3 regions of the Desulfosporosinus sp. BICA1-9 genome follow, and region 2 is predicted to be linked to each of the others. Evidence: predicted binding sites of a transcription regulator. Region 2 holds the regulator's gene; each other region holds the start of a gene.

Region 1 (3,286 bases), on a different contig from region 2:
CTTTCGGAGGTTAAATGGCGAACTGCCTTTTGGAGGGAACAGACGGCATCATTCGTGAGCATCGTCATAACCTTGCTGCCGTGTTTAAACCCCAAACGCAGGAAATGATAGATTAACAATTCTTTGCGCGGATTACAGGTTAAAAATCCAAGTTTAACTAATTCCTGTGCTTGGGAAGATATCTTCAAAGGAATCGAGTTATAAACCCTATCCGCCTTATGTTCGTCCGTTTCAATCCATTTCGCAGTATCAAAAAGGCTCTGTTGTACACCAGGAGGCCGAATAAGGTTGGGGTTTTCCTTTTGATCGTAGCTTTCGAAGATACAACACATCAGTCCTGCAAAACTGCCATCATAGGCGTAGACTAAATCTGTCCTGTCAGACATTGCTGCACATCCTCTCTGGTAATGAGAGGCTCATTAAAAAGTGACAGCTGTTCAGGATAGTGTGATGGCAGCTTGTACTGGTCAGCCATCAGCACTCCAATGGCTCCATCTGATGTAATTTTTAGACCCTCCATGATCTTTCCCTTACAGGTAATGAAATACTGTGCGCGTTTTAGTACCACACCTATCTTTTTTAGTCCCGCAAAATCAAGCGGACCGCTTCTCCTAGCTGTGAGAATACGCAGGGCACTGGTCACGCCAATTCCTGGCACTCGTAAAAGCATTTCATACGGCGCTTTATTAATCTCAAGGGGAAACTTCTCCAGATGATTAAGAGCCCAATTGCATTTAGGATCGACCTGTAAGTTGAAATTGGGATTTTGCTCATCAAGCAGTTCTTTTGCTTCAAAGCCATAAAACCGTAATAGCCAGTCGGCCTGATAAAGTCGATGCTCACGCATTAGAGGTGGTTTAATATCAAGCGCTGGCAGGAGTGAATGTTCAGCAACAGGCATATAGGCCGAGAAAAAGACTCTTTTGAGGTGGAATTTTTTATATAGCCCTTCGGTTAGAGTTAATATCTTATGATCTGTATCCGATGTCGCCCCAACAATAAGCTGGGTGCTCTGGCCAGCCGGCGCAAATTTTGGCACATGATGGTATTTTACAAGATCCGTACTAGTTTCCTGGATCTTACTACTAATTAGACCCATAGGACGTAAGATGGACTCCTTTGTTTTGTCTGGAGCTAATAGCTTCAGACTCTCCTGGGAAGGAAGCTCAATGTTAATACTCATCCGATCGGCCAAGAGTCCCAAGCGTGTAATCAGCTCGCTATCTGCTCCAGGTATGGCCTTGACATGAATATAGCCGCCAAAGTGGTAATCGTTACGCAATAACTCAAGGGCCTTAATCATTTGCTCAACAGTGTTGTTAGGGCTTTTAATTACCCCGGAACTGAGAAATAAACCCTCGATATAGTTACGTCGGTAGAAGTTTATCGTAAGTTCTGCAAGTTCAAGGGGCGTAAACGCAACTCTTACAGTATCGTTCGACACTCGATTCACACAGTATTTGCAATCAAAGACGCAGATATTTGTCATCAGCACTTTCAGCAAAGATATGCACCGCCCATCAGCCGAAAAGCTATGACATATGCCTGCTTTTGCAGCACTACCGATACTGCCCTTCTTGCCACTTCTGTCGACACCACTAGAGGTGCAAGCGACATCATATTTAGCTGAGTCTGATAAGATAGTTAACTTATCAAAAATATCTATGTACAAACACCTCACTTACCCACTATCCATACTATAATACAAAACATATGTTCTTGTCAAAGAGAATGATACCGAACACTTGAGCTCCAGAAAGTATCTTACATCATTTATACATTCTGACGAGCTTACCCATTATTAAGTTCTTGTAATATGGCTAATTCTTGTGATATAGCTAGTTTTTGCGTTGCACTGTGTCGTTTATTGTGACATGAAAACGCTCCCCCCATGGTAGTAGGTTTTATTATTAACCTCTCTACCATGGGGGGAGCATATCAATGTTGAGATCGTCACTTGCATATTACCCCAGTCATTTTGCTAGATAATTTTAAATTGTCTTGCTGCGTGGCGCAGTTGATCCCGAAAATCAGGATGGGCAATACTGATCAGAGCGAGAGCCCTTTCCCTTGTGGATTTACCACGAAGTTTGACAACTCCATACTCAGTTACCACATGATCAACATAGTTTCTACCAGTAGTTACGCTCGCTCCAGGACTCAAAGTGGGAACAATCTTGGAGATTGTACCATTTTTTGCCGTAGACTTCAGGACGATAAAGCCTTTACCATCTGGGCACATAGTCACACCCCTGGCAAAATCCGACTGCCCTCCACTTCCTCCCCAAACCGTGGTTCCAATACTTTCAGAGCAACATTGTCCAAATAAATCAACCTCAATAGTAGCGTTGATACTGATCATTTTATGGTTTTGAGCAATAATGTTAGGATTATTAGTATAATCCACCGGATGTAATTCAATAGAGGAATTATTATTAACGTAATCAAACAATTTTCTGGTGCCCTCGACGATAGTAGCCACAATCTTGCCCTTATGAATGGATTTCTTGCTCCCGTTTAAAGCCCCACTTTCTACAAGATCTATAAGATAGTCAGTGATAAGTTCAGTATGTATACCTAGGTCCTTTTTATGTTCCAGAAACTTGCATACCGCAGTGGGAATACCTCCAATACCTACTTGAAGAGTGGAGCCATCTTCAATAAGATCAGCTATATAAGAACCGATCGTTTCATCCATCTTTGTTACCAGCGGAACAGGTAGTTCTATCATCGGCACATCATATTCTACGACCAAATCCACCTTGGAAATATGAATGTTGTTATACCCTCTGGTCCTGGGCATGTTGGGATTAACCTCTACAATTATATTCCGGGCAACTTCCATTGCAGCGAGAGTATAGTCACACCCTAAGCCAAAATTCAAATATCCATGTTCGTCCATTGGCGCAACAGTGAGCATCAGTACATCACAGCCGCTTTTTCTGATTAAACTGGGTATGTCGCCGAAGTTTGACGGCACATAGGTTGCAAATCCATCCCGAATTAGATTTCTCACAACATTTGTGACAAAAAAGGATTCTATGGAAATATGAGGAGCATAGGAAGGATCCATGTAACGGCGCTTGCGCCTTGACAAGAATTGCCGGAGAACCACACCTTGCAACTCATCCTTCCGATCGGCCAAAGCATCAAAAAGAATATTAGGCTCATTAGAAGCCGGTGGAGCCCAAATTACGTCGCCCGACTTGACTAACTTAACCGCTTCTTCCGGAGAAACCAGTTTCTGACGATATAGTTCGTGTGCGCTTAACATCCTATACCTCCT
Region 2 (3,286 bases):
TCGTTATAATGTAGAAACCATCGGCATTAATAAACTTGGGCAATGGTTTTGGGGGGAATTACCAGGGAAATTGATCAAGGATGGCTTCCCTTCCCAAGATCAAGCTTGTCAGGTTACGCTGGTTATTGATCCGACAAACCCGCATTTTATTGCTTTAGATGGTCGTGTTCTGCCAAACCAAGGGAAAGTTGATCTGATTTTTCCTGTCCTTCATGGACCCTATGGGGAAGATGGAACTCTTCAAGGATTACTCGAAATGGCTAATATCCCTTATGTAGGATCAGGCGTTTTAGGTTCCTCACTTGGTATGGACAAAGATCGGATGAAAGCCGTTTTCCATGAAAAGGAGCTGCCCCAAGCACGCTACCTGACGTTACTTCGTTCAGACTTACTGAACGAGGTAGAAACAAGTCTTAATCAAATCGAGGCAAAGATAGGCTATCCTTGCTTTGTAAAGCCAGCTAATCTAGGCTCAAGTGTGGGAATATCCAAGGCCCATCATCGCTTAGAATTGCAGAATGCGCTAAAGGTTGCAGCGAACTTCGATCGTAAAATCGTTGTCGAAGAAACAATTATTGGCCAAGAAATTGAAGTCTCTGTTCTGGGGAATGACAGGCCAAAAGCCTCGCTTCCTGGAGAAGTTTTACCTGCGCAGGAATTCTATACTTATGAAGCAAAGTATTCCAATATTGGTTCTAGACTGTTGATCCCGGCAGACCTCGATCAATCTATCGTAGAGCGTTTACAGAAGATGGCCGTTGAAGCTTTCTGTGCTGTCGAAGCCTGTGGTTTGAGTCGTGTTGATTTCTTTGTAACCCCTCAAAACGAGATTTACCTAAACGAAATTAATACCTTACCAGGTTTTACGGAAATCTCAATGTACCCCAAGCTTTGGGAGGTTACCGGAATTCCGTACTCTGATTTGATTGATGAATTAATCACTTTAGGTTTAGAACGATTTCAGGATAAACAAAGCTCCAAAATCTCGCCTGAATAAGGTTGCCGATGGCAACCGATGGCTAACCGCTACTAAAGAGTCCTACTTTTAGGTTTCATGTATTCCCGATCATAAAGGGGAGCAGAGATGGATATCCATCTCTGCTCCCCTTATTTTATTTATCAAATTTAGTGCTTTGATAAAATACTGATAAAAAATGAAAGAGTAATAGTAAGCGTTCTTTCTAGTGCATATTGTTTAGGGGGCGTCTTATTAGAGGGTACGAAAGACACCGACAACTTTCCCTAAAATCGAGACGTCCTGGGAATAGATTGGTTCCATAGCAGAGTTTTCGGGCTGGAGCCGAATGAGCGTTCTTTCTTTAAAAAATCGTTTTACAGTTGCTTCATCACCTATCAATGCCACAACGATTTCGCCGTTTCTAGCTACATTTTGTTGACGGACGATAATGTAGTCTCCATCCAGAATGCCTGCTTCAATCATGCTATCTCCTTGAACCTTAAGCATAAAAACATTATCTTGACGAACCAGATCGTCCGGAAGGGGAAAGGTGCCTTCAATGTTTTCCACAGCTAAAATCGGCTGTCCTGCAGTTACACGACCCACAATGGGCACATGTATCGCTTTCTGCTTGTCAATTGGGTCAATAGAACTATCCAAGATCTCGATGGCCCGAGGCTTTGTAGGATCACGCCGGATATACCCTTTTTCCTCTAAGGTCTGAAGATGTCCATGCACTGTAGAGCTAGATAGTAAACCAACAGCTTCGCCTATTTCCCGAACGGCAGGAGGATATCCTTTTTTACGTATTTCTTCTTTAATAAATTCCAAGATCTTCGTTTGACGCATTGATAAATCCGGGTACATAAGTATCACACCCCCATCTATTCAGGAATATTGTACCATCCATTGCCGTAAAGTGCAAACAAATGTTCGCAATGAATCATGTATAGTCAGTATAAACGAGAATGTGAAAAGAAAATGATCTTTGAAGAAAGTAGGGGAATAAGATGAGAATTTATACCAGACTCCAACACAGATTAGCTCAGCTCATATTTCTTATTTTACTCGGCATGATTGCATGGCATTTACTTCATAAGCCACCTAATATATCAGAAGATATCTATCCGTATTTGAGTTCAGTAACACCTACTCTTGTGAAACAGTGCCATGAAGATAGCCTCAAATCCCCTACTGCTTCATGGGAGGATTTATTAGCAATCCGTTCGACTCTACCAGAAAAAGAAGCTCAGGCGCTTATTGACCAACTTCGCAATCAAGTTCTATTTAAAGACTTAAACTGGGGCACGCTTCCGTCAGCTTCCCTTAAAAAAGTTCGGAGGCATCGGGATATCCTAAAGCAATATACATATTATTATCCCGAGAAATATGTCTTTCCTGTGCAGGGTGCGACCTGGTTCGATGATAGCTTTGGTGCAGATCGAGAAGGAGGATTCCGCAGACATGAAGGGACAGATTTGTTTGGAAAGGAAGGGACTCCCATTGTTAGTATCTGTGGGGGAAAGATTGAGCAGTTAGGGTGGAACAGGCTGGGTGGAGAACGAGTCGGAGTACGAGGGGATGATGGAAATTATTATTATTACGCCCATCTGCAATATAGTTCGCCGCACCTTAGTAAAGGAAAACGAATCGAAAAAGGGGAGGCCATAGGAGGGATGGGGCACACTGGAGACGCCTTGACTACACCCGATCATCTTCATTTTGGAATTGAACTACCCAATGGAAAATGGGTCAATCCCTATCCTTTTTTGGCAGTTTGGCAACTATGGATGAAATAAAGGAACTTGCTCAATATTTTAAAATTAGTTATAATAACCTTGTTTGTGCAATCAGAAACTATAAGTTCGGGTAAGCATAAGTAATTACTAAGGAGATGCCCTAGGAGGGGTTAATCATTGAGCTATAAAAAGCGAAGACATTTCAGATCAAAGGGAATTATACTTGTGATGTTCATTGGAATATTATCGTTGGTAGGATTCCGCTATTTTGATCTAGGCCCTGCCAAGGTCAAAGGCCTTATTACATTAGCTGAAACTAAACTAAAAATCTTCAAGTCCATGACCTCACTTACTCCTACACCAACAGCTGCTGCTATAGCAATTGCTACACCTACAAGTAAAGATAATACTACTAATACTAATACTAATACTAATACTTCATTTTCAAGTTCAAGTTCAGCTTCGGAGCACATAGCGCCAAAGGTAAGCTACGTACTCCTTGATCCCCAAACGAACCAGATACTTAAATCACAAAATCCTGACTTACAACGCGCCCCTGCCAGCACCTTGAAACTCCTCACTGGTTTAA
Region 3 (3,286 bases), on a different contig from region 2:
GTCGTTCCGATCTGCCTTGGTCATTTCCATCAGTGTCCCCTTTGGCATTTTGCAGTACTTTTTTATAAGCTGAAGCGCCTTGGTATCGCTCAAAGCTTTTACTTCAATGTCTTCCAGGCAGATATCATCAGTTGCTGCTGTGATGTACTCCAAAGGGCAATTATGGCCTGGTCCTTTTGTTCGGAAATCAGGCAATATCCCAGGACTGCTATTGAACTATCCTCGGTAATTCGTGTCAGAGTTTCCAAATATCGCTGACGATCCTCATCATCATGAAAGAGTACTCCACGGTTAATCTCGCTCCATCAAATGCTAGATACCAGTTTTGCATACTTGTCTGGCATGACGCGGCATGATTTCCCTCCTTTTCATTTACCCTGATTATACCATTTTGAGAAAAGAGTTCTTACTAATTTTAAAATTTTTGGTTAAAATATTTGTAGGAGGTGTTAATTCATGGAAGTATGTGCAAAAGATAAATCAGATGCTCTTCATGCATTGGTCCTTTTCTGGTAGTCTGTAGGGTGATGTAAATTTCGTCTCCTCTTTGTACTCCCTGACAAAGAACAACACATTCCCTCCACTGGTTAATTGGTTGATATCCCTCTGCCCGGTTATAGATTCCTCCGTCGTTCGGCTCTGGGACTGCCAGTGAAACAACTCCTCATTAATAGATTAGCGCGAACAGGGAGTTCCAGAAGATATTCTGTACCATTGACTACAAGCTTCTGCTTGCCTTCCTCCACAATCGTTCCAATCCCAGTTGGAGTCAAAATTCCCTAAACCCGCGCCTGCTGCCCGAATCTGCTCGACTAACGTTCCTTGGGGTACCAACTTTACTTCAAGCTCATCGGCTGACATTTGCCTTCCGGTTTCTTTGTTCGTGCCTATGTGGGTTGCAATGAGCTTACTAACGCCATTCTCAATCTTGCTGATAGCTTCTTCAAGACGTATTACTTTTGTCTTTTTGTCAATTTCAACCTTCCTTAGAGTGAAATGGGGGAACTATGGTAACTTAATCACATTCCCCCATCCTTGTCTATATGTATTTGATGCAATTACTATGCCAACAAAATATGGATTTATCTATACGGTACGATAATCATCCTGGATTTCTAGACAAATGCCAGTATATATCGAAGATGAGCATCATGTATTCGTTCAGGCGGCTTTAAACCCGGGCTAGAGTTAGAAAGTCAAAACGAATGGCTGAAACCTCGATCACACCCCTTACAAACGTTTGGCTTTTTTCTCTTTGACAAGAACATATGTTTCGTATTATAGTATTTAATAGTTGCGAAGTTAGGGGTGTTGAACATTGATATTTATGATAAATTGACGATCTTGTCAGACTCAGCTAAATATGATGTGGCCTGCACCTCCAGCGGTGTAAATCGAAGTGGCAAGCAAGGGACTATAGGTAGCGCTGCAAAAGCTGGGATATGTCATAGCTTTTCGGCAGATGGGCGTTGCATATCTTTACTAAAAGTGCTCATGACTAATATCTGCGTCTTTGATTGCAAATACTGTGTCAATCGTGTATCAAACGATATCGTAAGAGTGGGGTTTACGCCTGTAGAACTTGCAGAACTTACGATCAACTTCTATCGACGTAACTACATAGAGGGTTTATTCCTTAGTTCTGGGGTGATTAAAAATCCAAACAATACTATTGAGCAAATGATTAAGGCTCTTGAGTTATTGCGTAACGCATACCACTTTGGCGGTTACATTCATGTCAAGGCCATACCTGGAGCAGATAGTGAGCTCATTACTCGCTTGGGTCTTTTGGCCGACCGGATGAGCATAAACATTGAGCTGCCTTCTCAGGAGAGTCTAAAGCTCTTAGCCCCGGACAAGACGAAGGAGTCCATTCTGCGTCCGATGGGACTGATTAGTACTAAGATCCAGGAAAACAGTACTGACCTTGTAAAATTTCGTCATGCTTCTAAATTTGTGCCGGCCGGTCAAAGCACACAGCTTATTGTGGGAGCGACGCCTGACACAGACCATAAGATATTAACCCTAACCGAAGGGCTTTATAAAAAATACCATCTTAAAAGGGTCTTTTTCTCTGCCTATATGCCGGTGGCTGAACATTCACTGCTGCCTTCTGTAGATATCAAACCACCTCTCATGCGTGAGCATCGGCTTTATCAGGCCGACTGGCTTTTACGGTTTTACGGCTTTGAAGCAAAAGAACTGCTTAATGAACAAAATCCCAATTTTAATTTACAGGTTGATCCCAAATGCAATTGGGCACTCAACCATTTAGAGAAGTTTCCTCTTGAGATTAATAAAGCGCCCTATGAGATGCTTTTACGAGTGCCCGGAATCGGCGTGACCAGTGCCATGCGTATTCTTACAGCTAGGAGAAGCAGCCCGATTGATTTTTCTGGACTTAAAAAGATGGGTATTGTCCTGAAACGCGCGCAGTATTTTATTACCTGTAAGGGAAAAATCATGGAAGGTTTAAAAATAACGTCAGATGAAGCAATTAGAGCGCTTATGTCCGATCAGTTTAAGCTTACGTCTCATTATCCAGAACAGCTGTCACTTTTTAGGGAGCCTTTCATTAGGAGCGAGGATGTGCAGCAATGCCTGACAGGACAGATCTAATCTACGCTTATGATGGTAGCTTTGTAGGACTAATGTGTTGCGTTTTTGAAAGCTACGAGCAAAAGGAGATCCCTAGCGTCATCCGCCCCCCGGGTGTACAGCAGGGCCTTTTTGATACAGCGAAATGGATTGAGACGGACGAACATAAGGCGGAAAGAGTTTTTAACTCAATTCCTTTGAAGATTTCGTCCCAAGCACAGGAGTTGGTTAAGCTCGGTTTTTTAACGTGTGCTCCGCACAAAGAATTATTAATCTATCATTTCCTGCGTTTGGGGTTTAAGTATGGGAGCAAGGTTATGACGATGCTCACGGATGATACGGTTTGTTCCCTCCAAAAAGCAGTACGCCACTTAACCTCAGAAAGCCATAAGTTTAAAGGATTTGTCCGGTTTTCCGTTTATGGCGAGGTGCTTGTGGCGGTGATAGAACCCAAAAACTTTGTGTTGCCCCTTCTATCACTGCATTTTAGCGACCGATTCCGTAACGAATCGTTTATGATTTATGATAAAACTCACAGTATGGCCTTAATTTATCGGTCACAAAAAGCTGAGTTGATGTTTGTCGACGAGTTAACGTTGCCAGAAGTTAATGGTACTGAAGTTGAGTACCGTCGTTTATGGAAGCAATTCTATAAAACGATTGCCATTGAAGGTAGAAATAATCCACG

The links. The regulator LexA, encoded in region 2, represses DNA repair genes until DNA is damaged. The targets are predictions, from matches to a motif close to CNAACANNTGTTNG.
Region 1: the regulator LexA is predicted to act here: its motif matches at 1,707-1,720, upstream of JL57_RS16350 (putative DNA modification/repair radical SAM protein).
Region 3: the regulator LexA is predicted to act here: its motif matches at 1,262-1,275, upstream of JL57_RS21885 (putative DNA modification/repair radical SAM protein).

What each region holds. Positions count from the first base shown of each region.
Region 1 is NZ_JUEE01000136.1:19,410-22,695, reverse strand. Features, by position in the region: gene JL57_RS16355 (TIGR03915 family putative DNA repair protein) at 1-386, opposite strand, end outside; gene JL57_RS16350 (putative DNA modification/repair radical SAM protein) at 365-1,666, opposite strand; gene JL57_RS16345 (acetyl-CoA hydrolase/transferase family protein) at 1,982-3,274, opposite strand.
Region 2 is NZ_JUEE01000088.1:76,385-79,670, forward strand. Features, by position in the region: gene JL57_RS11815 (D-alanine--D-alanine ligase family protein) at 1-997, shown strand, start outside; gene lexA (transcriptional repressor LexA) at 1,211-1,825, opposite strand; gene JL57_RS11825 (M23 family metallopeptidase) at 1,969-2,757, shown strand; gene JL57_RS11830 (D-alanyl-D-alanine carboxypeptidase family protein) at 2,875-3,286, shown strand, end outside.
Region 3 is NZ_JUEE01000173.1:10,085-13,370, reverse strand. Features, by position in the region: gene JL57_RS21890 (hypothetical protein) at 1-195, opposite strand, end outside; partial or broken gene JL57_RS35195 (CoA-transferase) at 672-954, opposite strand; gene JL57_RS21885 (putative DNA modification/repair radical SAM protein) at 1,318-2,619, shown strand; gene JL57_RS21880 (TIGR03915 family putative DNA repair protein) at 2,598-3,286, shown strand, end outside.